Regions from separate parts of the Chromobacterium sp. IIBBL 290-4 genome, predicted to be linked through region 1. Evidence: predicted binding sites of a transcription regulator. Region 1 holds the regulator's gene; each other region holds the start of a gene.
What was found. Region 1 encodes HrcA, which represses chaperone genes, less so after heat shock. Its sites were predicted from a motif close to ATTAGCACTCGNNNNNNNCGAGTGCTAAT; they were not measured.

Region 1 (2,267 bases):
GCCACCACTTGCAGACACAGGGTGGTTTTACCCGACGATTCCGGGCCGTAGATTTCGACCACGCGGCCGCGCGGCAGGCCGCCGACGCCCAGCGCCAGGTCCAGGCTCAGCGAACCGGTGGAGATCACTTGCAGGTTTTCGGTGATTTGGTTGTCGCTCATGCGCATGATCGAGCCCTTGCCGAACTGCTTTTCAATCTGGGCGAGGGCGGCGGCCAGGGCCTTGCTCTTGTCTTCGGAAGCCATGCTGTCTCCAAATGGGGTAGGTCGGACCAATAATGGGGCGATTATCGCAGAAATCCAGAGCCGGGACAGCCACTTGGCGGCGCGAAGCGGCACCCGTCCGGCGTAAAGTCTTGCCGCAGGCTGTTTTGACGCGCATCAGGATGTGTACAATGGGGACATGATGAACGAACGCGCCCAACATCTGCTCAAGGCCCTGATCGAACGGTATATCGCCGACGGCCAGCCGGTCGGCTCCAAGACGCTGTCGCTGCTGCCCGGCGTGGAGCTGTCTTCCGCCACGGTGCGCAATGTGCTGGCCGATTTGGAAAACATGGGGCTGATCGCCTCGCCGCACACTTCGGCCGGCCGGGTGCCCACCGCGCGCGGCTATCGCCTGTTCGTCGATCAACTGCTGACCATCCGTCCGCTGGATCAGGTTGCCATGCTGGAGCTGGAGCACACCTTGCAGCCGGACAGCCCGCAGCGCATCGTGCAGGCGGCGTCCTCGCTATTGTCCGAGCTGACCAGCTTCGCCGGCGTGGTGCTGACGCCGCAGCGCAGCGACGTGGCCTTCCGCCAGATCGAATTCCTGCGGCTGTCCGAAAAGCGGGTGCTGATGATTCTGGTGACGCTGGACGGCGACGTGCAGAACCACTTGCTGGTGACCGAGCGCGACTATACGCCGTCGGAACTGATCGAGGCGGCCAATTTCATCAACCAGCATTACAGCGGGCAGGGACTGAACGCGGTGGCGCTGCGGGTGGAGAGCGAACTGGCCAAGCTGCAGGGCGACATCGCCGAGCTGATGGCGGCGGCGGTGAAACTGGGCCAGCAAACCCTGACCCAAAGCGGCGAGGACGTGGTGGTGAGCGGCGGCGCGCGGCTGTTGCAGGTGCATGACCTGTCCGACGACCTGTCGCGGCTGAGGGAGCTGTTCGGCGTGTTCGAACGCAAGACCGAATTATTGAAACTATTGTCGCAAGGGCGCGACGCGCATGGCGTGAACATTTTCATCGGCGAGGAGTCTGGCGTAATGACGCTGGACGAATGCTCGGTGGTGACCGCGCCTTACTGCATCAACGGCCAGGTGGTCGGCACGCTGGGCGTGGTCGGACCCACCCGCATGGCTTACGAACGGGTGATCCCCATCGTCGACATCACCGCGCGGCTGGTCGGCAACGCGCTGTCCTTCCGCGAATGAAACCGCGCCTACGCTCATACAAGAAAGCAAAACCATGAAATCGATGTTGAAACTGGCCATCGCCGCCGCCCTGGCCGGCGCGGCCTTCACCGCGCCGCAAGCCCAGGCCGACGCGGCCTTCCTGGCCCGCCCGGACGTGCAGCGCTATATCGACGAGCAGGTGGCCACCGGCCAGTTCAACCGTCCCGAACTGGAGGCGGTGTTCGCCAATGTCGAATTGAAGCCCAATATCATCCGCATTCTGGACAAGCCGTCCACCTCGCGTCCCTGGTATCAGTTCCGCGCCTCCACCGTCAGCGATAAGGTCATCGCCGACGGCGTGGCGTTCTGGCAGGCCAACGCCGACGCGCTGGCCCGCGCCGAGCAGCTCTACCAGGTGCCGCCCGAGGTGGTGGTCGCCATTTTGGGCGTGGAAACCCATTACGGCCGCAATACCGGCAGCTTCCGGCTGGCCGACTCGCTGTCCACCATCGGTTTCGATTACCCGCGCCGGGCGGAGTATTTCCGCGGCGAGCTGACCCAGTTCCTGCTGTTGGCCAAGGAAGAGGGCAAGGACCCGCTGACGCTGAAGGGCTCTTACGCCGGCGCCATGGGCTTGCCGCAGTTCATGCCGTCCAGCTACCGCAAGTGGGCGGTGGATTTCGACGGCAACGGCCATCGCGACATCTGGAACAATCCGCATGACGCCATCGGCAGCGTGGCCCATTATTTCAGCCGCTTCGGCTGGAAGCATGGCGACGACGTGGTGGTGCCGGCCAGCGTGGTGCCGGGCCCGCAGATCGACAAGCTGCTGGCGGACAAATTCAATCTGCACTACACCGTGGGCGAGCTGCGCCAGATGG
Region 2 (2,267 bases), 2.7 Mb from region 1:
CAACTTTCGTAGCAGCAATTATTGCCTATTTCTGGTTCAATGCCGCATTGTTGAGATTGGATATTCCTTGGGCTGATAGCTTGCTTGCACAATCAATGATATTTTCATTATTGATAACTATTGTCGCGGTCGGTGGGGTTGCGCATGCCGTCAATATTATTGATGGCTATAATGGACTGTCTGGTGTTGTTGCGATATTTGTTTTTCTTGCAATGTCTTACGTAGCTTTCAAGGTGCAGGATCCAGAATTGCTTGGAGTTTGTTTTGCCATGGTTGGTGCTGTCGCTGGCTTTCTGTTTTGGAACTTTCCCAGAGGTTTGATATTTGCTGGGGACGGTGGTGCTTATTTAGTTGGATTCATGATTGCTGAAATTTCTGTACTACTTGTTCAACGGCACCCTAGCGTATCTCCTTGGTTTCCTCTTTTATGTGTTATTTACCCAGTTTTTGAAACCATGTTTTCAATTTATAGAAGAAAGTTTTTACAGAATCGAGCTGTCGGATACCCTGATGCCTTACATCTTCACCAAATCATTTATAAACGAGTAGTGCTGTGGATGGTTGGTTCGAAAGATGCGGGCCACTTGACCCAGCGAAACAGCCTGACTTCACCCTATCTATGGGCACTTTCATCGTTTTCGGTAGTGCCAGCCATGCTGTTCTGGAACAAGACGCCTGTTCTTATCGGCTTCGTACTGGTCTTCATGTTCACTTATGTCCGCTTGTATCGGATGATCATTCGATTTCGGACGCCCCGCTGGTTGCTGTTGCGCAAGACACCGCGTTGATGATGTTCTGAAGGGCTTGCCGAAATTTGCTTTCGCAAGCTCTTGAAAACCCTCTCTCTCGCCCCTATTATTAGCACTCGCGACGGTCGAGTGCTAAGGCCTCGGCTGACAACCATAAATTTCTGATGTTCAACTCTCAACAGCCAAAGTAATAGGAGAGATCAATGGCAATTCGTCCTCTGCACGACCGTGTTGTTATCAAGCGCCTCGAGGCTGAAGAAAAGACCGCTTCCGGCATCGTTCTGCCGGGCGCCGCCGCCGAGAAGCCGGACATGGGCGAGGTTCTGGCCGTGGGCAATGGCAAGATCCTGGAAAATGGCGAACGCCGTCCGCTGGAACTGAAAATCGGCGACAAAGTGATTTTCGGCAAGTATTCCGGCCAGACCGTCAAGGTTGACGGCGACGAAGTCCTCGTGATGCGCGAGGAAGATGTAATGGGCATCGTTGAGTAATCCGACCCTTACCTGTACTTCATCAATAGATTCTGGAGATTTCGAGAATGGCAGCTAAAGACGTTAAATTTGGTGATTCCGCTCGCAGCAAGATGGTTGCTGGCGTCAACATCCTGGCCGATGCCGTCAAGGTAACCCTGGGTCCTAAGGGCCGCAACGTAGTGCTGGACCGCTCCTTCGGCGCGCCGACCATCACCAAGGACGGCGTATCCGTCGCCAAGGAAATCGAACTGAAAGACAAGTTCGAGAACATGGGCGCGCAGATGGTCAAGGAAGTGGCTTCCAAGACTTCCGACGTAGCTGGCGACGGCACCACCACCGCTACCGTTCTGGCGCAAGCCATCGTGCAGGAAGGCATGAAGTACGTCGCCGCCGGCATGAACCCGATGGATCTGAAGCGCGGCATCGACAAGGCCGTCGTGTCCCTGGTCGGCGAAATCGCCAAGATCGCCAAGCCATGTGCGACCACCAAGGAAATCGCCCAGGTCGGCTCCATCTCCGCCAACTCCGATAGCGACATCGGCGAAATCATCGCCAACGCCATGGAAAAAGTGGGCAAGGAAGGCGTGATCACCGTTGAAGACGGCAAGAGCCTGAACAACGAGCTGGACGTAGTTGAAGGCATGCAGTTCGACCGCGGCTACCTGTCCCCGTACTTCATCAACAATCAGGACAAGCAGATTGCCGCTCTGGACAATCCCTTCATCCTGCTGTTCGACAAAAAGATCTCCAACATCCGCGACCTGCTGCCGGTTCTGGAGCAAGTGGCCAAGTCCGGCCGCCCGCTGCTGATCATCGCTGAAGACGTGGAAGGCGAAGCGCTGGCTACGCTGGTGGTGAACACCATCCGCGGCATCCTGAAGGTTGTGGCCGTCAAGGCTCCGGGCTTCGGCGACCGCCGCAAGGCCATGCTGAACGACATCGCCGTGCTGACCGGCGGTACCGTTATCGCTGAAGAAGTGGGTCTGACCCTGGAAAAGGCCGGTCTGGAACTGCTGGGCCAAGCCAAGCGCGTGGAAGTGGGCAA
Region 3 (2,267 bases), 4.0 Mb from region 1:
GGCGCTGGCCTGGGTGGGCTGGCTGTCGATCAGCGCCACGCCGATGTTCTGGGAGCTGGTGAATCTGTACGTGCCGACTGGCAACGCGGCCAAAGACAAGGTTCGCAGCGAGCGCCTGATCGAGATCGTCAAAACCAAGCCGATGTTCGCCTATCACGCCTTGTACACGCTGGACGACTATCTGCCCATCACCAAGGACAACCTCAAGCAGAAGCTGGAGCTGGAGGATCAGCTGACCGCCTTTCGCCCGTATCCGGATGTGATGCTCAAGCGCGCGCAGCTGGAAATCCTGGCTGGCGAGCAAGCCAAGGCGGAACAGACGCTGCGCACCACGCTGGCGTCCTTCCCGACTTACGCCGGCCAGTTCATTGAAACGCTGGGCGAGCAGGACCCGGCCTGGGAGCCGCTGCGCAAGATCAGCCGCGAAGCCTACGATAATTTGCCGGCCAAATTCCGCACCTTGCCGGAATGAACCAAGCTCCCGCCTGCGGGCGGGAGAGGGCAATAAAAAACCGCCGAAGCGATTCGGCGGTTTTTTTGCGGCGGAGTACGCGGCGCTTAGTTGTCCAGCACCACGCCTTCGCTCAGCGCTGCCTTCATCTTGATCAGGGCCTTGGCTTCGATCTGGCGGATGCGCTCGGCCGACACGCCGAACTCGGCCGCCAGCTCGTGCAGCGTGGAGCCGCTGTCGTCGGCCAGCCAGCGCGCTTCGACGATGCGGCGGCTGCGCGGGTCCAGCGTGGACAGCGCGTATTCCAGGCCTTCGGTTTGCAGTTGGTCGAAGGCGCGGCGCTCCAGCGCGCGGGTCGGCTCGCTGTGGCTGTCCGCCAGCCAGTCGATGGGCGCGTAGCTGTCTTCGTCGTCGCTGTCGGCCAGCAGGGACACATCCTGGCCGTTCATGCGGATTTCCATCTCGCGCACTTCTTCAGGCTTGACGCCCAGATCGGCGGCGATGGACTTGGCTTCCTGCTCCGACAGCGCGGAGAAACCGCTCTTCATGCTGCGCAGGTTGAAGAACAGCTTGCGCTGCGGCTTGGTGGTGGCGATGCGCACCAGACGCCAGTTGCGCAGGATGAATTCGTGGATTTCCGCCTTGATCCAGTGGATGGCGAACGAGAACAGGCGCACGCCGCGGTCAGGCTCGAAACGCTTCACCGCCTTCATCAGGCCGATATTGCCTTCCTGGATCAGGTCGGCCTGCGGCAGGCCGTAACCGGCGTAGCCGCGGGAAACGGACACGACCACGCGCAGGTGCGACAGCACCATCTGCCGCGCCGCTTCCAGGTCGTTTTCCTGCTGGAAACGGGTCGCGAGCTCGGTTTCCTGCTCCGGCGACAGCATGGGCACGCTGTTGACGGCCTGGATGTATTGTTCCAGGCTGCCGCTGGTCGACGGTACGGGAAGGGCAAATGTTGTGTTCATTGCGATGGCTACCTCCTTGGGTAGTGCTATGTTAGCACTCGTGTATTGAGAGTGCTAGCAAGGAAAGGTTCCGCGGTCAATGATTTTTAACAATCGATTCGATAGCCAAAAACTTTCCTTTGTCATTTTTTACTTGGGTTCGACCTTGCGCAAATGGTGGTCTGCGGCCAGCCGCGCGCCCAGCATCGCCAGCATCGCGGACACCGCCAGCAAGACGGCCAATTCCGGCGCGCTCAGCAGGCGCAGCTCCACTTGCTCGCCGTACAGCATGGCGAACTCGCGGATGGCCGGATTGGCGACGGCGGCCAGCCAGCAGGACAGCCCCCAGGCCAGCAGCGCGGCGAACACCCCTTGCCACAAAGCGTGGTAGAGGAAAGGACGGCGGATGAAGCTGTCTGTGGCGCCGATCAGCTTGGACACTTCGATTTCATCCTGCCGCGCCAGTATCTGCATCCGGATCGCGTTATGGGTCACCAGCACCAGCGCCAAACCCAGGGCGGCCGCCAGGAACCAGGTGAGCTTCTTGCCCATGTCCACCATGCCGTACAGACGCTTGGCCCAGTGGGCGTCGAACTGCGCCATTTCCACCATAGGCAGGCCGGACAATTCCTTCTGCAGCATTTCCAGCGAGCGCGGCTCCATCGCCGCCGGAGTCACCACGAAGGCGTCCGGCAGCGGGTTGCCGTCCAGGCCGCTGTCCAGGCCGGTCAGGCCGTTGCGCTTCTCCAGATCTTGCAGCGCTTTGCCCTTGCTGACGAAAGTGAAGCTTTTCACCTTGGGATGATGCGACAAGGTGCTGTTGACGGCGGCGATGTCGGCTTCCTCGGCCGACAATTCCATGAACA

Region 2: a site for HrcA is predicted at 858-886, ahead of groES (co-chaperone GroES). Genes of this name have one in related genera too.
Region 3: a site for HrcA is predicted at 1,453-1,481, ahead of rpoH (RNA polymerase sigma factor RpoH). Genes of this name have one in related genera too.

What each region holds. Positions count from the first base shown of each region.
Region 1 covers NZ_CP100128.1:5,050,006-5,052,272, reverse strand. Annotated here, with positions in the region: gene recA (recombinase RecA) at 1-245, opposite strand, end outside; gene hrcA (heat-inducible transcriptional repressor HrcA) at 403-1,425, shown strand; gene mltB (lytic murein transglycosylase B) at 1,460-2,267, shown strand, end outside.
Region 2 covers NZ_CP100128.1:2,363,726-2,365,992, forward strand. Annotated here, with positions in the region: gene NKT35_RS10855 (MraY family glycosyltransferase) at 1-788, shown strand, start outside; gene groES (co-chaperone GroES) at 953-1,240, shown strand; gene groL (chaperonin GroEL) at 1,288-2,267, shown strand, end outside.
Region 3 covers NZ_CP100128.1:1,044,693-1,046,959, reverse strand. Annotated here, with positions in the region: gene NKT35_RS04875 (PglL family O-oligosaccharyltransferase) at 1-472, shown strand, start outside; gene rpoH (RNA polymerase sigma factor RpoH) at 559-1,422, opposite strand; gene ftsX (permease-like cell division protein FtsX) at 1,552-2,267, opposite strand, start outside.